3 regions of the Rhodococcus sp. no. 34 genome follow, and region 2 is predicted to be linked to each of the others. Evidence: riboswitches for the same ligand, from Rfam matches in the RefSeq annotation. Region 2 holds a riboswitch; each other region holds the start of a gene.

Region 1 (7,187 bases), 360 kb from region 2:
GGTCGGCTGATCCAAACCCAGGATCATCCGCATCGTCGTCGACTTGCCTGCACCGTTCGGGCCCAGGAAGCCCGTCACGATGCCCGGCTTGACCGTGAACGACAAATCGTCCACCGCTTTCGTCGGTCCGTAAACCTTGGTCAATCCCCTCAGTTCAATCATGAGGAGAACTTTGCCCTACCGGCAATGACCAGCACATCGGCCACAGGTCTAGTTCCGAGTGGTACTCAGGTAGGACACGAAGCCGGACAATCCGGGCATAACCCTGAGAAAACACCCGGAAATGGTCCGTCAGGACGATGCTTGGGCCCAGAACCGCTTGGGAATCCGGCCGGCGTGACGCGCTTCGAAACCTGCTACCACTGCGTGCCGCATCGCCGACGCCATCAACGCGGGATTCTTGGCCCGCGTCACCGCTGTCGCAAGCAGGACGGCGTCGCAGCCCAACTCCATGGCAAGGGTGGCGTCGCTGGCCGTTCCGATTCCGGCGTCGAGGATGACGGGCACACCGGCGCGCTCGACGATCATCTCGATGTTGTGCGGATTCGCGATACCCAGCCCTGTCCCGATGGGTGAACCGAGCGGCATGACTGCCGCGCAGCCGACCTCTTCGAGGCGAAGCGCCAGCACCGGATCGTCCGTCGTGTACGGCAGGACGGTGAATCCGTCGTCCACCAATTGTTCTGCGGCGGAGACGAGTTCGATTGCGTCGGGCAGCAGAGTCCGCTCGTCGGCGATGACTTCGAGTTTGACCCAGTTCGTCTCGAGCGCTTCGCGTGCCAACTGCGCCGTCAGGACCGCTTCGGCGGCGCCTCGACACCCGGCGGTGTTCGGCAACGGTTCGATTCCGAGGCGACGAAGCAGGTCCAGAACGCCGGTGCCGCCGGCCGCGTCGACTCGCCGCATCGCGACGGTGGTCAGTTCGGTACCGGAGGCGACAAGCGCTTCCTCGAGCACCGCAAGGTTGGCGGCGCCGCCTGTCCCCGTGATGAGCCGGGAACCGAAACTGCGGCCCGCGATAGTGAGAAGGTCCTGCTCAGCCACCCTGCACCGCCGTGAGGATCTCGATTTCCCAACCACGTCCGACGGATTCGTCCCAACGCCCGCGAGGAAAGAGCGCACCGTCGACGGCGACGGCGATGCCTTTGCTCGGCAACTCGAGGTGCGTCAGAAGTTCGGTCACCGTGACTGCTCGATCGAACTCGAGATCTTCGCCGTTGACGGTGATCCCGATCGGGACCTGCTCACTCATGAATTTTCCTTAGCTACTGCGAACCGCTCGGGTTCGGTTCCTTTTACCTCGACCAAAGATGTGCCGTTCAGCAACGCGACCGTCGCATCGGCGGTGACGGGCGTCAGCAGGACTCCGTTGCGGCCGTGCCCGGTGGAGACGACAACACGATCGGACACGCGCCCGATCAACGGCAGGTTGTCCGGCGTCATGGGACGCAGACCTGCCGCGCACTCGTACAGTTCGTATTCGCCGATCGCCGGCATCAGGGCCTCGGCGTCGTTGATCAGGTCCCGTACGCCGGCCATCGTGACCTGTGTATCCTCGCCGGACTCGTATTGTGTTGCGCCGACGACGATTCCGTCACCGCGCGGGACGAGGTAGGCGGGCCGGCCGTGGACGCTGCCACGGATGGTACGGCTGGGCGCCGGGGTGACTCCAGGCCTACTGCGCAAGCGAAGGATTTCGCCCTTGACCGGGCGTACCGGTAGCCCGGGCCACAGCTTGGGTGACGCGATACCGGCGGTGAGCACTATCTGATCGGTATCGAGTTCGGCGAGGTCGCCGACGGCCCGCGCGATCAATTCGACGCCGGATTCCGCACAGGCCTTCTGCAACGCCGCCAGCAGAAGTCTGTTGTCGACGGCGGACTCACCAACAGCCATCAACCCCGACCGGATGCCCCGGCCCAGCATCGGTTCGAGTTCACGGATGCGCGCGCGACCGAGAACTTCGAGTTCGTGCCCCTGCGAGCTCACCCACTCGGCGATGGTCTGCAGGTCCTGCGCGTCGGCAGCATCGAGTGCAACCGTCAGCGAGCTGTCCGCGGTGAAGACCGATTGCCCGAATTTTCCGAGCTCCTCACCGAACGTCGGCCACCGTTCCAGGGACGCTGCACCGATTGTCAACGCGGTTTCTTCACCCGGCCAGCCTTCGGAAAGCGGGGCAAGCATTCCGCCCGCCACCCACGAAGCACCTGATCCAATGGACGGGTCGTACAACCGAACGGCCCACCCGTCGCGGGCTGCTCGCCACGCGATAGCGAGACCGATGACACCGCCGCCGACAACCGACACCGTACGAGCGTGTGTACTCACGAAACTCCACCTCCACTTCCTGCGCCGGCATGATCCGGGTCAGGTCTGACGGTCGGGATCTGGTCGCGATCCCCTCTCAGCCCAACGAACCTCGCAGTCACGACAAAAAGTGACGACGACGTTTCAGGACTCCCGTGTCGAACCTTGCTCCCTAGAGGCTACCGTTTGCTCCGTGCACCCCACACATCCCAGTAACGACATCGACCGGCGCGAGCGCCTGGCAGCAGCACGGCTGTACCTGTGCACCGACGCGCGCCGCGAGAAAGGCGACCTCGCGCAGTTCGCCGAGGCAGCATTGTCCGGCGGAGTCGACATCATCCAATTGCGTGACAAAGGCTCTGCCGGTGAGCGCGAGTTCGGCCCGCTCGAGGCCAAGGACGAACTGGTGGCGCTGGGCATTCTCGCGACCGCAGCGCGACGCCACGGCGCATTGTTGGCCGTCAACGATCGCGCGGATCTCGCGATGGCTTCCGGCGCCGACATCCTCCACCTCGGCCAGAACGACATTCCCGTCCCCTACGCGCGAACCGTTGTCGGTGAAGACGTCGTCATCGGCCGTTCGACGAGCAGTCGCGCGCAGGCGAGTCTGGCCGCCATCGAGGAGGGCGTCGACTACTTCTGTACCGGGCCGGTCTGGGCGACACCGACCAAACCGAATCGAAGTGCGTCCGGTTTGGAACTGGTTCGATCGACCGCCGACGCCGCACCGCCGCGGCCCTGGTTTGCGATCGGCGGCATCGACGAGGAACGTCTGCCAGAGCTGCTCGATGCCGGCGCCACGCGCATCGTCGTCGTGCGTGCAATCACGCAAGCATCGGACCCCCAGGCGGCCGCGCAACGCCTCGCCGCAGCCGTCGCTGGGCGCTGAAAGCCGGTAACTGGCGTTCGTCAAGTGTTTGCCGGGCGATTTCCGCACAGTTACGGGTCAGCACGCCTGACTCGAATTGTGAACGGAAGTTGTCCGATCAGACAACAAACTCCCAGTTCCTAGGTGCGATTGGATGTCCGAAAAGTCGGATTAAGTGATCTTGCTCACAGTTGCTTCGATTGCGTGTCACATCCCATTCGGTTTGTTGTAGTTTACCTCCAGTTACTAACTGAACCTAGGAGCACTAAATGGGATCCCTCGACACCGGCTCGCTCAGCACCGAATCGCTCGAAGACCTGAACCTCGGCAAGATCAGCGAGCTGCTCAAGCTCGGTATCACCGCGGTCAGCTTCATCACGGCGCTGAACTCGCTCAGCTGAGCCTCGTTTCGGTCGACGACCGAAACACCGAAGGGCCGGACTCCCGAGGAGTCCGGCCCTTCTGCTGTGTACGAACTGCGAAGACTCGACTGCTACGACTGGGTACTGCTCGCCTCGGACAGGTTCTGGTCGCTGCCTGCCTGGTCACCGCGTGCCTGGTCGCTGCCTGCCTGGTCGCTGCCTGCCTGGTCACTGCCGTGGTGGGAACTACCCGACAACCATCCGAATCCGCCGTCCTCGAGCACGACGGTGTGCGGATCGCCGTCCACGGCCACAACAGGCTCGGTCCGGAGGTCGGGCCATGAGGAACCGAAGCCCGGATGCAGCGGCAGTGAGTCGACGTCGGCTTCGCGTACCCACCGCAACTCGGTGCTCTCACCATTGGCAACCGTCGACAGTGGATGCGCCGCGTCAGCCACGACGGTGGTGTAAGTCCACCCGCTCTCGGCGCGCATCGTCACTACTTCCCCGCGAACACGGACGGCGTCCTCGGCGATACCTGCTTCTTCGTGTGCTTCCCGGACGGCAGCGTGCGTCGTGCTCTCGTGTGAGTCCCGCGCTCCGCCGGGCAGTGCCCACGTTCCGCCCTGATGGCTCCACGCCGCACGATGCTGCAGCAAGACCATGGGTGATCCGTCCGAATCGGGGGCACGCAGAAGCAGTCCTGCAGCTCCGTGTTTACCCCAATGCCGAGTACCGTCCGATCCGATGGACCAACCGTCACCGTCACCACGCATCGACTACCTCGCTCCGCCTGCTCTCGCCGTTGTCCCACACTAACCGTTTCAAACTGCTCCAGGTGTAGGTGATGCTTATATGCTCGCGAAGATGCCCTGAATCATTTCTCGGCGGCATCATTTCTCGGTAGCCCGCCTACAGCGAAGTGAGGTGCTCGATGGTCGACCGTGTCGTCCCGTCCATCGAACCCCGGTCGCTGCCGCCCTCCGAGGCCACATCAGTGTCGGCGGAGGACGAGCAGGCACTTCTGCGGCGCGAACTGCAGGCCTTCATGTCCTCGACGCCTGGCCGGTTGACCGTCGTCGGACTGATCCTGATCGCGATCACTTTGATCGCCGGACTCCTCGCCGCCGCAGCGATCGAGAACCGCCAGGCGAACCTCGACCTCCTCCTCGTCGAAACCGAGCCTCTCGCCAACTCGGCCCAGAATCTCTACAGTGCGTTGTCCTTGGCAGACGCCGCCGCGGCCACCGCCTTCATCTCCGGCGGCCTCGAACCCGCCGAAGTCCGCGACCGATACACGCAGTCGATCGGTGAGGCCTCTGCGGAGATCGTCCAGGCGTCGGCCGGTCTCGACTCGACCGATCTTGCCGGTCACAGCGCCTTGACCACCATCTCGACCGACCTCTCCGTCTACACCGGGCTGGTCGAAACTGCACGGGCGAACAATCGCGTCGGAAACCCGGTCGGGGCAGCATATTTGAGCGAGGCCTCGCAGTTGATGCAGACCTCGCTGCTGCCGATGGCCCAGCAACTGCACGCCTCGCAGGAGACGCTGGTCTCCCAAGTACAGCGCGATTTCGAGACTCCACCGTGGTGGCCGATCGTGGCGTTCGTCTTCGTGCTGTGCGCGCTGGTGGCGACACAGATGTACTTCTCCCGCAAGAGTCGCCGACGCTTCAATCTCGGGTTGATCCTTGCCTCGCTCGCGGTCGCTGCAGCTCTGCTGTGGCTGCTCACGGTCGGACTGGTCTCCGCACTGGCCACCGGGCGCGCGCTCGACGCCGGGGCCGAGCCACTGCACGAACTGACCGAGGCACGAATCATGGCTCAGCAAGCACGCACCGTGGAAACCCTCACGCTGGCGAGGCGGGATTCGACCGCCGAGGACAACGTGACGTTCACCCGCAAGGTCGATGCTCTGCGGGACATCCTCGAGGGCCTGCAAAGCGACGAACGCGCCCGAGTGAACAGCGAAGTGCTGACCGCCGCACTCGACTCGCGCCAGCAGTGGGTGGCTGCGCACACGCGCATGTACGACCGTCTCGGAAACGGCGACTTCACGTCCGCCGCAGCCATCACCATCGGCGCCGGAGAACACGATTCGGCCGCGGAGTACGGAAAGCTCGATCACGAACTCTGGCAGGGAATCGTGGATTCGCGCACGAATCTTCGGTCCGACGTCTCGTACGCCTCCCGGGTGTTGGCTGCCTCTGCACCGGGCATGTCTGTATTGGCAGTTCTCGGAGTTGCCGGAATCTTCATCGGATTCTGGCCTCGACTGCGGGAGTATCAGTGACGGGAGTACCGGTGATGCGGAGGAAGAGCCCGGCCGTATGTGTCGCGGTTCTGGCAGCGGCCATGCTGGTGCTCGCCGGTTGCGGTGCGGATCGAGCCGAAGACTTGGACAACGCAGGCGCCACGTCGTACACGGAACCGCCGCTGCCGGCCGAGGCCACCATCGCTCCCAGCCCGACACCGACGACTACCGCGTCGTGCACCAACCTCACCGCGAGCCTGCGGCCCACCCCCGCAGACGCATCTCCGCAGCCACCCACGCCGAGCCTCGACGCCATCCGCGCCCGCGGGCGGCTGATCGTGGGCCTGGACACCGGTTCCAACCTCATGAGCTTTCGCGATCCGGCCACCGGGCGCCTCGAGGGTTTCGACGTGGACATCGCCCGCGAAATCGCCCGAGATCTGCTCGGTGACCCGGAGAAGATCGAGTACCGAATCCTGACGTCGGACGATCGGATCGCCGCACTCCAGGAATCGATGGTCGACGTGGTCGTCAAGACCATGACCATCACGTGCGAGCGGCGCGAGAAGGTCGACTTCTCGACGCAGTACTTCTCCGCTGAACAACGAATTCAGGTCTTGCAGGGGTCATCCGTCCGCGGCATCGACGACCTCGCAGGCAAGCGGGTCTGCGCTGCCCGGGGAACGACCTCGGCCACTCGAATCCAGCAACTCCAACCCGAAGCCACCGTCGTCACCGTCCCGATGTGGTCCGACTGCCTCGTCGTCCTCCAACAGGGGCAGGTGGACGCGATCAGCACCGACGACACGATCCTCGCGGGCCTCGCCTCGCAAGACCCGTATCTGATGATGGTCGGTGGCTCACTGGGCGTCGAACCGTACGGAATCGGAGTGAACAAGGACAACCCCGACTTGGTCCGATTCGTCAACGGAACACTGGATCGGATCCGGAGCGACGGGACCTGGAACCGTATCTACGACCGCTGGCTCAGCGTCCTCGGTCCTTCGCCCGGTCCCCCGCCGGCCGTCTACCGGGATTGAGGCTGACATGACCGAAGAAACCGGCCCCGAGCCCGACGCCACGCAGGCTTCCATGCGTCCCGAACCCGAAGCCACCGGCGCCTACGAGCGGCCCGAGCCCGAAGCCACGGGCGCCTACGAGCGTCTCGAACCGACCTCGGCCCAGATACGAGGAACCACGCCGTCCGCATCCTCCTCCCCGACCGGCCGCTCCACTCGATCCCGCCGCAGCCGGTCGGGACGAAAGCTGCGCCTCGGCGGCGGCCTGGTCGAGGTTCCCCCCGTCCCTCAGATCGACCCCGCATCTGCGGTGATGAGTGACCCGACCGTCCCCGAGCGGAAACGGTTCTGTTGGAAATGCAACGAACCAGTCG
Region 2 (7,187 bases):
GTGGGGCGTCGGCAAGATCACGGCCCAGAAGCTGCGAAACTTCGACATCGTGACGGTGGGTGACATCGCTCGGCACGACGAATCCTCGATCGTCTCGATTCTCGGGGGCGGCGCCGGTCGCCATCTCTACGCACTCTCACACAATCGAGATCCGCGCCCCGTCCGCGCCTATCGTGGCCGCAGTTCGATGGGTGCTCAGCATGCGCTGGGTCGCGGATCCCATCCCCGCGCAGAACTCGATGCGTCGTTGATGTCCCTTGTCGACCGTGTCAGTCGACGCATGCGTTCGGCGCAGCGGACGGGGCGCACGGTCACGCTCCGGCTCCGCTTCGCGGATTTCACGCGGGCAACTCGATCTCACACGCTGCGCCGGTCCACCGCCGACACAGCGGAATTGCTGAGCGCCTCGATGGTGCTGCTGGACGAAGCGATACCGATGATCGCGGACAAGGGCATCACGTTGATCGGTGTCGCTGTCTCCAACCTGGATCGGGACGGCGCCGAACAACTCGAATTGCCCTTCGACGGTCCAGGATTCGCGGGTCCGGACACTGCCGCCCTCGACTCGGCAATGGACATTGTCCGGAAGAAGTTCGGCTCCGCGGCCCTCACGAGGGGAGTGCTCCTGGGACGCGATCCGGACCTGTCGGTGCCGCTACTGCCGGACTAGGTGAGGTTTTCTCGCAGAGTCGCTCCCTCGTATTCGCGACGGAACAACCCACGCGCCTGCAGCACCGGAATCACGTGATCGACAAAATCTTCCAGACCCTGCGGATAGGTCGGCGGCATCAGATTGAAACCGTCGGCACCGCGGCCGTTCAACCAGGACCCCATCTCGTCGGCAATCGACTCCGGTGTTCCGATCATCGTTGCGTGACCACCACCCGCAGCGAGCGTCCCGAGGAGCTCCCGCACAGTCGGTGCGTCCTTCTCGACGATCCGCAAAATAGTGGCGTAGCGTCCCTGCGGCCCGGTGAACGCTTCGAGTGGAGGCAACGGGGGCACGGGCCCGTCGAGATCCCAGTTCTCGCAATCCTGTCCGGTGAACAACGAGAGTTGGCGTATCGACTGTTCGGTGGGCAGCAGGAGATCGAGTTCGGCCTTCTTCGCCCTGGCCTCGGCGACGGTGCTGCCGACGTAGGTGACCAGTCCCGGCATCACGGCGACAGAGTTCGAATCCCGGCCGGCTCGCTCGATTCTCGATTTCACGTCCGCGTAGTAGGCCTGTGCGCTGGGTAAGTCGTAGGCAACCGAATAGATTGCCTCGGCGCGACGCGCCGCCAGATCGCGGCCCTGCTCGGACGCCCCGGCCTGGAACAACACCGGCCGGCCTTGCGGGGAGCGCGGAACCGTCAACGGCCCGTCCACCCGAAAATGTTTGCCGTCGTGATCGATTCGAGAAATCCTGTTTGCGTCGGCAAAACGCCCCGACCGGTCGAGAATCAGCGCGTCTTCCGACCATGAATCCCACAATGCGAGGGCCACTTCGACAAATTCGTCGGCTCGTTCGTATCGGGATGCGTGATCGGGCATCGCCTCGAGTCCGTGGTTGCGCGCCTCCTGGTCGAACATCGAGGTCACGACGTTCCAGCCGGCCCGTCCGCCGCTGATGTGGTCGAGCGAGGCCAACAGTCGCGCCGCGTGAAACGGCGTGTAGAAAGTGGTGGAAATGGTGGTCACCAGGCCGATGTCCGCTGTCGCTCGTGCCATGGCAGTCAATGCGGTGATCGGCTCGAGAAACCACGACGCACCCGACTCGGGTTCGCGAACACTGTGACCGTCAGCGAAGAAGACGGCGTCCAGCTTGCCGCGTTCGGCGATCTGGGCGAGCGACTCGTAATACGTGATGTCGCCGAGACTTTCGACCGGTGAGTCGCGATGACGCCATGCCGCACTGTGATGTCCGCAACCGAGCAGGAACGCACCTATCCGCAGTTGTGCGCCCATCAGTTCTTGACGAGTCCGCCGTCGACAACCAGGTTCTGGCCGGTCACGGCCCGCGACCATGGGGAGGCGAAAAAGAGTGCAGCGTCGGCAAATTCGTCCGGCGTGGTGACTCGGCGCAGGGGAGTGCTTGCCGCGATCATGTCGAACACGGCTTCCGGTGTTGCGGCGCTCGCATCGGTGGTGCGGAGCAAGCCGCCCGAGACCATGTTGACTGTGATCCCGTCCGGACCGAGGTCGGCGGACAGCGTCCGTGTCAGTGCCAACAGTGCGGCCTTGGCAGCGGTGTAGTCGTGGTACGGAACTACCGGATTCTGGACCAGATTGGTTCCGACAGTGATGATTCGGCCGAAGCCGAGTTCGCGCATGCCTGGTAGCGCTGCCTGGGTGGTATTGAGTGTTCCGGCAACAGCTCCGCGTAGTTGAGAGTCGAAGTCGGCCCAGGTGATCGTGTCCGCGTTCGGCCGTGCATCGCCGTTGAACGAGAAGTCGACCAGTGCATTGTCGACCACGGTCGAGATCGGTGCGTCGAATCTCTCGCGTGCAGCGGAGAACAACTGGTCGACGGAACTGCGGTCCGTCACGTCCGCCTGGACTGCGAAGGTGCGATCCTCACCCAGTTCGGTGACCAGGGTCTCGGCGGTGTCACGGCTCTTGTTGTAGTTCACGATCACCCGGGCCCCCGAGCGGGAGAATGCTCGGCTCAGTGCGGCGCCGAGCCCGCGGGCGCCACCGGTGATCAGAACGATCTGCTCGTCCAGGTTCAATGCGCGCTGAAATTGCTGTTCGGTCATGTCGACATCCCTCCGCCAGTGCTAACTGGTCAGGTTCATCGGGTCTGATCTCAGCCGACTTTTTCGGCACCCCGTGTCACCGACCATCAGACCACGTGAGGTGAATCGTCCTGAACGCCGGGTGCGTTGTAACGGCCGGCGCGATGAGTTTTCGATCGCTCGGGAGTCGTAATTGCAAGCGAAGTGGCAACCGGCCGCTCGCCTTCGCCCCAGGAGATTCCGATGACCACCCAGCCCGTCCACAACGAAACTGTTTCCGGTAACGCCACGACGACGACACCTTCGGCCACGGCTCGCAAGCTCGGATACGTCCTGAGTGGGCTGTTCGTCGTTTTCATGCTCTTCGACGGCATCATCCACATTCTCAACCTTCAGACAGTCAAGGATGCGTCGGCTGAACTTGGGTTGCCGGACTCGCTGGCATTGACGGCTGGGGTGGTGCAACTGATCTGCCTTGCGCTGTACGTGATTCCGCGAACGTCGATACTCGGCGCGATTCTGCTCACCGGTTACCTGGGGGGAGCGGTGTTGACCAACCTTCGAGCTGAACAGCCTCTGCTGAGCACGACCCTGTTTGCCGTCTACACCGGAATCGTCATGTGGGCGGGACTGTATCTCCGGGACGAGAAGGTTCGCGAGATCATCCCGCTGCGTCGGGCCTGAAATAGGCCCCGGGGGGGTTGCGTGGGACGCGGTGTCCCATTATGTTTGACCTCATTCAAGTCCGTCGACTGCAATCGACGGACTGGCCGTGAGGAGACACCGATGGCTCGGTCAGCGTCGATCGAAGTGGAAAAGCCGTACCACCAGGTACTGCAGACTTTGTCCGAGGGCTCAGTTGCCCGCAGTTTCGATCCCTATCTCGACATCGACTGGGATTCACCAGAGTTCGCGATCGATCCGCATGATCCGAGATGGGTGCTCTCGTCCGTGTCGGACCCCCTCGGGGCGACGCAGTGGTACCAGGATCAGTCGTTGGAGCGTCGAATCGCCATGGGAATGTGGCGTCAGGCGAACGTGACCAAGGTGGGTTCGGCCTTCGAGAGCATCTTGATCCGGGGAATGCTGCAATACATCATGGCGCTACCCAACCAGTCGCCTGAGTTCCGGTACTGCCTGCACGAGATGACCGAAGAGTGCAATCACATCCAGATGTTCCAGGAACTCGTCAATCGCATGGACATCGACGTGCCGGGTATGCGTCCGATGTTCCGGCGACTGTCGCCGATCATCGGAGTGCTGGGAGCAAAGTTCCCGGTCATCTTCTTCATCGGCATTCTGGCTGGTGAAGAACCGATCGACCACTTCCAGAAGGATCTCATCCGTGAGGGTAAGGACACGCCGCCGGCGATGCTCCGCACCATGGAGATCCACATCGCCGAAGAAGCGAGACACATCTCGTTTGCTCACGAGTTCCTGCGCAATCACGTCCCCAGACTCAGTCGTACGAGTCGAGCCATCACATCGGTCGCCTTCCCCGGCGCGATGCGTTGGCTTGCGGGTGAAATCATGTCACCGCCAAAGGAATTCGCCGAAGAATTCGGAATCCCGGACGAGGTGATGAAGAGCGCCTTCTGGGGGAGCCCGCATTCACGCCGCATCCTGGGTAACTACTTCGGCGAAATGCGAGCCCTGGCAGACGAACTCGGATTGATGAATCCGGTGTCGAAGCGTGCGTGGCGAAAGCTGCGCATCGACGGCGACTACGCCCGCTACCGCGGCGAGCCGAAGCGTTCCGACAAGACCCGGATCTAGTCCGGCCGCGAAGTTCCTCCGTCGGAGGACACCAGCTCGGCTATGAGCGTGGACAATTCGACATGGGGATCGATCTGTAGTCCGCTCGAGCGGGCAACGCCGTCGAACATGTACCAGGTGTATTTCGCGAGGTCGGCGACGATCTCTTCGCGGCTCGGTTTCGGATCGGTGCTTCGGACCCAGTGGGTGAGCGTGCCCTCGACCATTGTCACCACTGCGAACGGTAGTGAATCGAAGGGTGAGGAGTCGATCCCCACGGATCGACCGACTTCGGTGATAGTGGTGCGGGCGGAGTCGGCGATTGTGGCCTTCAGACTGCTGATCGCGTCGATGCTCTCGTCGTCGTAGTCGGTGGGGCCGGTACCCATGAACTCGTGAATCCGCGGATGCTCGGTGATCCACTCGGCGACGGCGCTGATGGTTCGGGTCAGGATCTGGTCGAGAGTGCCTACCGAAATGCTCATCGAAGCATCCAGGGCCGCCGCAAATTGGCCGAGCACGAACGCTCGCACTCGTCGATCGAGGTCGTCTCGGCCGCTGAATTGGCGGTACACCACCGACTTGGCGAGGCCGGCACGATCGGCGATCTGCTGGACGGACACCTCGGCACCTGCCGCACGCTCTTCGATCAGTTCGACCGCCGAGGTGAGTATCCGTTTCTGACGCTCGGAGTTGTGTCGCTCCCACCGCGCTTCGCGACCGGTCAACTCTGCAGTGACAGGTTGCACAATTGCGTCGCTCGGCATCGCGCCAGTCTATCCGGACGGGCCTGCCGTGTTTCCGACTTGTCATCGGGCGCGGCATCGGGATCGGTCGTCGGTACAACGTGGGACACTGGTCGAGTGAGGTTGTATCGAGACACGGCGGTGGTGCTGCGCCTGCACAAACTGGGCGAAGCCGACCACATCGTCACGTTGCTCACCCGTCAGTTCGGGTTGGTACGTGCCGTGGCCAAAGGTGTCCGCCGAACCAACTCCAAATTCGGTGCCAGACTCGAACCGTTTGCTCACATCGACGTGCAACTACTTCCGGGCAAGAATCTCGACATCATCACTCAGGTGCAGACGGTCGACGCATTCGCCACCGACATCGTCGACGACTACAGCCGGTACACCACGGCCTGCGCCGTACTCGAAACTGCCGAGCGGTTGGCCGGCGAGGAACGCGCGCCGGCCCCGCAGCTTCAGCGATTGACGGTGGGAGCACTGCGTGCGATCGCCGAGCAGGCACGACCGGTCGAGTTCGTGCTCGACGCGTTCTTGTTGAGAGCCATGGGCTATGCGGGTTGGGCGCCTGCCCTCGAAGAGTGCGCCCGCTGCAGTGCTCCTGGACCGCACCGGGCCTTTCATGTCGCCGCAGGCGGAGCCGTGTGTACCTATTGCCGCCCGGCGGGTGCTGCGACGCCGTCGCCCGGAGTGCTCGACTTGATGGAAGCCCTGCTCCGAGGGGAGTGGGAGGGTACCGATTCGGCGCCCGCGACGCTGCGGACGCAAGCCAGCGGACTGGTCGCGGCACACCTGCAGTGGCATCTCGAGCGCCAATTGCGGACGTTGCCGCTGATCGAGCGTTCGAGGCCGCATGCAGCCGTCGAGGTCGACTTGCCCGTGAGGCAGGATGGAACACGTGATTCGACGACGCGAACCGCGAACTCCGCTTGATTCTGCTGCTGACCGGGTGATCCGACCACCGGACCCACATCCGTCCGGGGCGACCCCGCCGATCCTGCAGACCGAACTGATCCCGCGCCACGTCGCTTTGGTGATGGACGGCAACGGACGATGGGCGCAGGAGCGCGGTCTGCCCCGAACCGCCGGGCACGAACGCGGCGAAGCTGTCCTGATGGACACCGTCTGCGGGTGCATCGAGATGGGTGTCGAGTGGCTCTCCGCTTACGCCTTCTCCACCGAGAACTGGAAGCGCAGTCCCGACGAGGTTCGATTCCTGATGGGCTTCAACCGTGATGTCATCCGCCGTCGACGCGACGAGATGAACGAAATGGGTGTGCGTGTTCGCTGGGCCGGTCGTAAGCCACGCCTGTGGGCCAGCGTGATCAAGGAACTCGAGATCGCCGAAGAACTGACCAAGAACAACACCGTCATGAACTTGACCATGTGTGTGAACTACGGCGGCCGGGCCGAAATTGCCGATGCGGTAAAGGAAATCGCGAAGCGTGTCGCGGCCGGTGAGATCAATCCGGACAAGATCACCGAGGCGACGGTTGCCAAGTACCTCGACGAACCCGACATGCCCGACGTCGATCTCTTCCTGCGTCCGTCGGGGGAACAGCGGACGTCCAATTTCTTGATCTGGCAATCCGCCTACGCCGAAATGGTGTACCAGGAGAAGCTGTTTCCCGATTTCGACCGCCGCGACCTTTGGGCCGCCTGCGTCGAGTACGCCTCACGTGACCGTAGATTCGGTGGCGTCAAATGACAGGGGAGAACATGACCGACACCACCGACGAAGCAGCCCGCCTACAAGAACGCGCGGCCGCCTCGCTGGCGCATTTCGTGACGGTCGATGTGGCTGCCGACGGATCACTGGGTTTCCAGTACTCCGGCGCGCTGTGTTCCATCCAGGCGATGAATCTGTCCGAGGGTCTGGACGTGCTGTCCATGACGTGTGTTCTCGCATGGGACCGACCGGTGAGCGCGGCACTGCATCGCAAGGTGGCCGAGCGGAATCGCACCATCC
Region 3 (7,187 bases), on a different contig from region 2:
GAAGTACCGCATCGGAGTTCCGTTTCGCTCCGCTTCGAGGCCTTCCCAAGCAAAGTAGGAGACGGTGAAGTCTGCCTGGCCCGAGTACACGGCTTCGTACGCGGAAGTTCCGAGCGTGACCGTCGTGAAGTTCCCGGTCCCGCCGTCGTTGCGGATGATCTGCTGCAGCGTTTCGACTTCGCCGGGATCACCGAACCCGGCGTACGTCTTCCCGTCGAGATCACGTGGGCGCGTGATGTCCGCACGATCCGCCTTCACGCCGATGCCGGTGGCGCGGTGCTGAAGTGGCGCGATGACGGACGTCGTGGCGGCGCCGGCTGCACGGGCGAACGTGGCCTGACTCTGTGTGCTGATGCCGAACTCGGCATTGCCGGCATCGACCAGGGTGTCGGGCGAGGTGTTGTTGTACGGCAGGATCGAGACGTCCAGGCCGGCGTCCTCGAAGTAGCCCTCTTGGAGTGCTACGTACAAACCGGTGTGGTTCGTGTTCGGTGTCCAGTCGAGTGCGAACCGAATGGTCCCGTCGGAAGAGCCGGTGTGAGAGGCGCATCCGGTCAGAACTGTGAACGCGGCTGCGATCGCGGCAGACGTGGCAAGCGTGCGGCGCAGCGCCGCAAACGACATCACGACGCCGGCCAAGGCTGCTGGTGGAGTGCGGAATCCCAGAACATCAGCTCATAGCGGCTGGCGATGCGGAATGCTTCACTCATCGCCTCACGCTCTGTCTCGGTGGCAGCTTCGGCCGCAGCATCGACCAGTACGCGGGCCTGCGCCACCGACTCGTGGAATTCGGGTGCGTCGTAGGTCGTGACCCACTGTGCGTACGGATGCGACGGATCGGCGTCGAGTACCTCGCGCGCTGAAGCGGCAAGATCGCGGCCGACCTCGGCGTAGATCCAGAAGCAGGGGAGTACTGCCGCTGCGGAGACCGGGTAAGGCGCAGTTGCTGCAGTCGCCGTCAGATACGAGACGTATCCCAGGCAGGCCTGCGAATGCTCGAGCCTTCCCGATCCCGCTGGAAGAATTCCACCGGTGAGAAGTCCGTCGTGAAGCGCAGATTCCACTGTCGCTGCCGTGGACGCGGAATTCGACCAGAAGCCCGCGGACTGCGGATCCGGGGCATGGGCCGCGACCAGGGACAACGCTTTCGAATACCCCTCGAGATAAAGCTTGTCTTGCTCGATGTACGTGCGGAACGCGTCGAGAGGCAATGTTCCGTCGCCGAGGCGGCGGAGGAACTCCAGTGAGTCGATCGACTCGCGGAGGGCCTTCGTCTCGGCCCAGAGTCGATCTGTGAACCGATCCGTCGACGGCGCTGTGGCCACCGAGTTTTCGGCAGAATTGTATGCAGGCTGCGTAGTAGCCATGACATCCCTTCGTCAGCATTACCTGATCAGGTTCCCGGGTGTGTTCTCAGCCCCGCCCATGCGGAGCACCCCGTGTCAGAACTAGGCGACCTTAACACCGAGGGGTTGCGTACTCGGCGCACACCCGTCCGAGATTGGTAGGTTTGGTCTTGATTGCCACACGCGCGGGTCGGGAGGGGATTCAGACATGGAGACCGACGTTCGACCAAATCTCGGCGAGGACGGAACTCTGGTGATCCGGGCGCGAGGCGGAGAAGCCCGCGGGTATCCGGATGGCGGTGTATTCGCGTGGAAGGGCATGCCCTACGCAGCGGCGCCGGTGGGTGAGCGGAGGTTCCGAGCGCCACAACCCACACAGCCGTGGGACGGGGTGCGCGACTGTCGTGAGTTCGGGCCGATCGCGCCGCAAGGCCAGAGTCCGGCGGTTCCGATCGATCGGGCCTTCAAAATCGACGAGGACTGCCTGTCGATCAACGTCTGGGCCCCGCGACCCGACGGCACGCCGCGACCGGTGATGGTGTGGATTCACGGCGGCGCCTACTGCCTCGGATCCGCCGCCCAAACGATCTACGACGGCCGTCATCTGGCTGAAACCGGCGACGTCGTTCTCGTCTCCTTCAACTATCGCGTCGGCGCACTCGGATTCCTGGACCTGTCTGCATTCTCCACCGCGGATACTGTTTTCGAATCGAACTGTGGTCTGCGAGACCAGATTGCGGCACTCGAATGGGTTCGAGACAACATCGACGCCTTCGGTGGTGACCCGAGTGCGGTGACCGTGTTCGGGGAGTCCTCCGGCGCAGGATCCATCACGACGCTCATGACCTGTCCGAGCGCCGAAGGTCTGTTCCATCGTGCGATTGCCCAGAGTCCGCCCGCGACCTCCGTCTACGGGGCCGAGCGCGCCAAGACCGTTGCAGAGCGGTTTCTCGAACTGCTCTCGATCGACCCCGAAGACGCAGGCGATCTGCTGACCACAGATCTGGAACTGCTCGTGAAGGCAAGCGATGATTTGGTCAACGAAATTCCGACCCGGATTCCGGGAACTTTGGCGATGGCACCCGTTGTCGATCGCGATCTGGTGCCGCACTACCCGGTTGCGGCTTTCCAGAAGGGTTACGCGCACCGAATCCCACTGATCATCGGTTCCAACAAGGACGAGGCGTCGATCTTCAAGTTCATGAAGTCTCCGCTGATGCCGGTGAGTGCGCAGTCCGTCGAGGCAATGCTCCAATTACTGGCCGACGATCACCCCGACATCTCGGCGACCAAACTTGCCGAGATCATGTCGGCTTACCCTGACCATGCGAAACCGAGTGGCGCGCTGGCGCTTTCACGGGACGCGGCGTTTCGCATGCCGACCCTGTGGATCGCCGACGCGCACTGCAGGCATTCCCCTACGTGGGTCTACCGCTTCGATCACGCGACGCCGATGCTCAAGGCGGCGCGGATCGGCGCGGGCCACGCGACCGAATTACCTTATGTATTCGGCAATTTCGGAACCCTGAACGTCGACCCCACGTTCTGGCTCGGCGGACGGAAGGCCGCGATGGAGGTGGCCGGCCGTATCCAACGGCGATGGTTGGCCTTCGCCAGGCATGCCGTGCCGGCGGCCCTCGACGGCTCGAAGCACTGGGCGCCGTACGAGGAAGAGAAGCGGTCGACGCTGTTGATCGACTCCGCCGACACCCTCGTCAGCGACCCCGATCACGGACTGCGCGTCGCCTGGGGCAACGACGTGATGGGGTTCAACTGACGTCGGTCGAGTGCCGCGGACGATCGAGTTCGCGAAGCACCGGTAGGGAGGCACATACTGCGGCGATCAGGATGATCGGAATCGACAGGGCCACAAAGGTCGACGCGATTCCGAGTTGATCGAGCAGCGGGCCGACCGCGAGGTAGCCGAGCGGGCCTGCGGCGTAGGCCGTCGACGTCATGACACCGACGACGCGTCCACGCATGTGCTCCGGGCTGTGCGTCTGCATGGCGTAGTTGGCGATCGGGCCGACTGGTCCGTAGACGAGGCCCTGCAGTCCGGCAAGTACGAGGATCACCCACAGCGGAGGTAGGAGCGCCATGGCCAGCATCGCTATGCCGAGAACGGCGACGGCAAAAATCATGATCAGCCGCCGGGACATGATCGGCGCCAGTGGGGCGTAGGCGAGAGAGCCGATGATGCCGCCGATCGCCAAGGCCATCAACACCGATCCGAGTTGGGCCGGTTGATCCAACTCTGTGAAGTACACCGGGAACACGACACTCTCCACAGGCATGTAGAGCGCGACGACTGCCATGTCGATCAGCGCCAGGGTGCGCAGCAGTTTGTTGTTCCAGACGAACCGAAGACCGTCGAGTGTGCCGTGCCAGATCGATTTCGGACGGTGTTCGTGTTCGGGCACTCCGGCGCCGGGAAGCCGGATGAAGGCGACCACGACTATCGAGAACACAAAACCTGCCGCCGTGACCCAGAGCGTGTTCACCGCTCCGATCGTTGCGATGAGGACACCGCCGATGCCAGGGCCGATCAGATACGCGACGTTGAAGTTGGCCTCGTACACACTGTTGGTTCGATCGAGCTTCCACTTGGCGGTCCGAGTCGCTGCAGGCAGCATGGACTCCCTCGCCGCCATTCCGGCGGGGTCGAACACGGCGCCGAGTGCTGCCAACGCCGCGATCACCGGGATCGTCAAGCCCGCGGTGGCCGCGATGATCGGAATCGCTGCAACGGACATCGCGGAGAGAGCGTCGGAAATCATCGACGTTCGACGGCGTCCGAACTTGTCGACGAATGTCCCCGAAAACAGGCTCGACACGAGTAGCGGAATGGCTGCTGCGCCGGCAACTATCGCCGCGTCGGTAGCCTTACCGGTTCGTTCGAGAACCAGCCAGGGGAGCACGACGATGGCGATACCGTTGCCGATCGCCGAGAACAGCGTCGCGAGATTGACCAGTACGAGAGGGAGATAGCTGGGGATAGCTACGTCCGTGGACGCAGGTGGACGCCGATCTGCTGAGGCGACCACGTTCTTTCCTTCCCCGAGATGGTGCCGCCCAGGATTTCGACGACGGCACCATCGACGCTAGCAGCGGGGTCTGCAGGTTCGCGACTGGTTTTTCCCTGGCCGTTCTCGTTCGGTTATGCCTGGTAGACGGGGTTCTCCGCAACAAACTTCTCGACGTACGAGCACGTCGGAAGGATCTTCAATCCCTCGTTCCGGGTCTGATCGAGCGCTTCACGCACCACGATGGCGGCAAGCCCGCGCCCACGAAACTGCGGATAGGTCACCGTGTGGTGGAAATCACGGACGCCGGAATGGTCCGAGTACTCGGCGAAACCGGCGAGTTCGCCGTCGACTCGGATCTCGAAACGCGTTTCCGCGGGATTGTGCGCCACTGTCTCGGTCATCTTCGGGCTCCGTTTCGAAAGGGCGGCCGGTTGCGCCGCGCCGCGTCTACGTTCTCTGGAGCACGCTACCTGGCAGGCCGTCCGCAATATCGGTTGCCGACGTGGGATCCGTTACTTAGCGCAACTACAACTGGACGACCGTTCAAGGGACCTTCGTCGCCATGGAGAACGAACAAAACTGGTCTGTACGTGCCGATTTGCCCGTACTTTTGTGCCCACAACGGGTGATACATATGCATCACGATCGTAAACATCCCAATATGTGGGACCGGTCACAAAGTTTTTTGTCGTCTGTTCGGATGGATTAAGTGGAGGGCCTGAAACGGGCAAATTGCAGGTCAGCGGCGCGCTGGTTGCGTGTCGATGATGGGTGCGAGCGGCCGGAAACCCCAGGGGTATTGCGTTGGTCATCAGATCGTTTCTCGGACGTGATCCCAAAGACCCGCTCGGGGGGTTAGCGTTTGAATCGTCGGGGATAGAAGAAGCGTTACAACTTCGCCAAAAAAACTTTGGCGTCGCTGCTCAACGGTTCGATTTCGAGTCTTCGTCGGACAACTTCGAGGAAGGAACGCACATGATTTTCGGGCAGCGTGAGTCGAACAGTTACTTTGCCGCAATTTTTTCGTACGACTTCCTTGACGAAGGTCTGGGATACGAGACCATCGCACGGATTCACCGAGGCGAGATCTGCGAATGGATTCGTGATCTCGAGGCTTCCGGGTTGTTCTCGGCTGCGGAAGTTCATGCCGCTGAACTGGCATGGCGCGAAAATCCACGCCTGCTCCTCGACGCCCTTCTCGAGGACGCTGACGAGGTCTCTGTCAAGCGCTGGGAGATCGCGTGGACGAGGCTCGAGCGTCAGTCGCCGGCAGCCGGAACCGCGGTGGCAGAGCACGGCTGATCCGGTCGGGCCGAGTCGACTGCACAGTCTGCGTCAAGATCAACCGTCTGCGTTACATCAACGGTCGACGAGTATCACCTCGTAATCGGTGAGCACGGTGAATTGCACGCCCGCCGTGGTCAGGGCCGCAACCGTCCGCGCAGTCACCTGTGGATCTTCGAGTAGCGAATCGCCGCCGTGCGGCACTATCGCGAAGTCGATCAGCGCGAGCCCGGACCAAATCGGGTCGATACCGCACGTTGGCATGACTTCAGCGGGGTCGTCCGACGCGTCCAGCCCGATCAGAGTCGGAGTCGCCAGGCACGCTCCGGCGCTGTATCCCGCATAGGCCACGACGCCTGAACGAACCAGCATCTCGATGACCCGGTCAGCGCCACTTCGAGCTAGCTGAGCTCGCAGGACGAACGTGTTTCCGCCGCGAACCCACAGGCAGTCGAAATCGCGGAGCCGGAGTTCCAGTGCTTCCGGTGCACCCAGGAAGTCTCGGACATCCACTTCCTCTGCGGTGAAGCCCGCTGCCCGTAGCGGAGTCAGTTCGCTGGTGACTGCTGAACTGCGGGCATTGACGGGCCACGAATCTGCAGCCGCGGCGATGACTGCGATGCGAGCGCCGCGGCCTACGAGATCGACAAAGGCCTCGCGGTGGTCGCCGAATCGGTAGGACGAGAGAAACAGTTTCACTTCTCAGTACCTTCGCGACCTACCCACCCAGCCCTCAAATCGTGAACGCCAGATTGTCGACGACGCGTGTGCCCACCGTGGTGTCACCGCGAAGCGAGATGTCGGTTCGGTGATCCGAAGCGTGGACGCGGCCACCGGCAATTCGGGTGAAGAGTGGTGAGCTCATCGAGATGGTTGTGGTCGCCGGACCGTCCAGCTCCGGGACGAGTGTTGCTCGCGCGTCGACCGAGACGTGAAGTGAACGGGCAAGTGGCCCTTCGAGTTCGAAAGTGATCCGTGCTCCCTCTGGCGCCTTTCCTCGTTTTCCGACGACGAATCCGAGCGCGCTGGTGATTTCGCCGAATGCAGTCTCCGCGCGCAATCCGCCTTCCTCACCCCGAATGCCAACTGCATCTCTGATGTCGAGTTCGTGCATCCAACAGTCGAAGGTCCGAATACGCATGAACCGGCCATAGGGCGCAAGACCGACCGGTGTTTGTGTCTCGGCGTCCCAGTCCGCGCTGGTCATCGAGCGCAGCGCTTCGGTTCGTTCGGCGGTGATCTCGCGATATCGGGTCAGCAGGTCCGAGTGCGGTGTCCGCCGCAGGCCTTCGACCCAGCGCTCGTTGAACGCCGCAATCTCGTTGTGGACGTGGGGCAATGCGTGCACGTCCAGATTGATCGACGGCGGATTGATGCCCGAGAGCAGTGATTCCGTACCGATCAGATGGGACACGATGTCGTGAACCGTCCACCCCGGAAGGTTCGACGGTGCCAACCACTGATCGCCGTCGAGTTCGGCCAGCAGTGCGTCGATGACTCTCCATTCCTCGGTCAATGCGTCGACTACTGA

The links. Region 2 has a riboswitch for thiamine pyrophosphate ahead of ACYP01_RS18055 (3-oxoacyl-ACP reductase). Riboswitches for the same ligand answer to the same signal wherever they lie in the genome.
Region 1: it holds a riboswitch for thiamine pyrophosphate, as region 2 does, so the genes downstream of both, thiO (glycine oxidase ThiO) here and ACYP01_RS18055 (3-oxoacyl-ACP reductase) in region 2, are expected to answer to the same signal.
Region 3: it holds a riboswitch for thiamine pyrophosphate, as region 2 does, so the genes downstream of both, ACYP01_RS05180 (TenA family protein) here and ACYP01_RS18055 (3-oxoacyl-ACP reductase) in region 2, are expected to answer to the same signal.

Annotation. Positions count from the first base shown of each region.
Region 1 is NZ_BAAILK010000041.1:486,040-493,226, forward strand. Features, by position in the region: partial or broken gene ACYP01_RS19650 (ABC transporter ATP-binding protein) at 1-162, opposite strand, end outside; gene thiG (thiazole synthase) at 292-1,044, opposite strand; gene thiS (sulfur carrier protein ThiS) at 1,037-1,252, opposite strand; gene thiO (glycine oxidase ThiO) at 1,249-2,328, opposite strand; TPP riboswitch at 2,328-2,474, opposite strand; gene thiE (thiamine phosphate synthase) at 2,501-3,196, shown strand; gene ACYP01_RS19675 (hypothetical protein) at 3,445-3,576, shown strand; gene ACYP01_RS19680 (NUDIX hydrolase) at 3,669-4,313, opposite strand; gene ACYP01_RS19685 (hypothetical protein) at 4,472-5,833, shown strand; gene ACYP01_RS19690 (glutamate ABC transporter substrate-binding protein) at 5,848-6,834, shown strand; gene ACYP01_RS19695 (serine/threonine-protein kinase) at 6,842-7,187, shown strand, end outside.
Region 2 is NZ_BAAILK010000041.1:128,415-135,601, forward strand. Features, by position in the region: gene dinB (DNA polymerase IV) at 1-670, shown strand, start outside; gene ACYP01_RS18050 (LLM class flavin-dependent oxidoreductase) at 667-1,947, opposite strand; gene ACYP01_RS18055 (3-oxoacyl-ACP reductase) at 1,947-2,711, opposite strand; TPP riboswitch at 2,729-2,822, opposite strand; gene ACYP01_RS18060 (DoxX family protein) at 2,961-3,401, shown strand; gene ACYP01_RS18065 (AurF N-oxygenase family protein) at 3,504-4,493, shown strand; gene ACYP01_RS18070 (TetR/AcrR family transcriptional regulator) at 4,490-5,239, opposite strand; gene recO (DNA repair protein RecO) at 5,336-6,151, shown strand; gene ACYP01_RS18080 (isoprenyl transferase) at 6,108-6,926, shown strand; gene ACYP01_RS18085 (YbjN domain-containing protein) at 6,923-7,187, shown strand, end outside.
Region 3 is NZ_BAAILK010000019.1:95,305-102,491, reverse strand. Features, by position in the region: gene ACYP01_RS05185 (ABC transporter substrate-binding protein) at 1-624, opposite strand, end outside; gene ACYP01_RS05180 (TenA family protein) at 624-1,367, opposite strand; TPP riboswitch at 1,355-1,450, opposite strand; gene ACYP01_RS05175 (carboxylesterase/lipase family protein) at 1,555-3,123, shown strand; gene ACYP01_RS05170 (MFS transporter) at 3,116-4,342, opposite strand; gene ACYP01_RS05165 (GNAT family N-acetyltransferase) at 4,504-4,773, opposite strand; gene ACYP01_RS05160 (hypothetical protein) at 5,348-5,674, shown strand; gene ACYP01_RS05155 (Type 1 glutamine amidotransferase-like domain-containing protein) at 5,732-6,355, opposite strand; gene ACYP01_RS05150 (maleylpyruvate isomerase family mycothiol-dependent enzyme) at 6,390-7,187, opposite strand, start outside.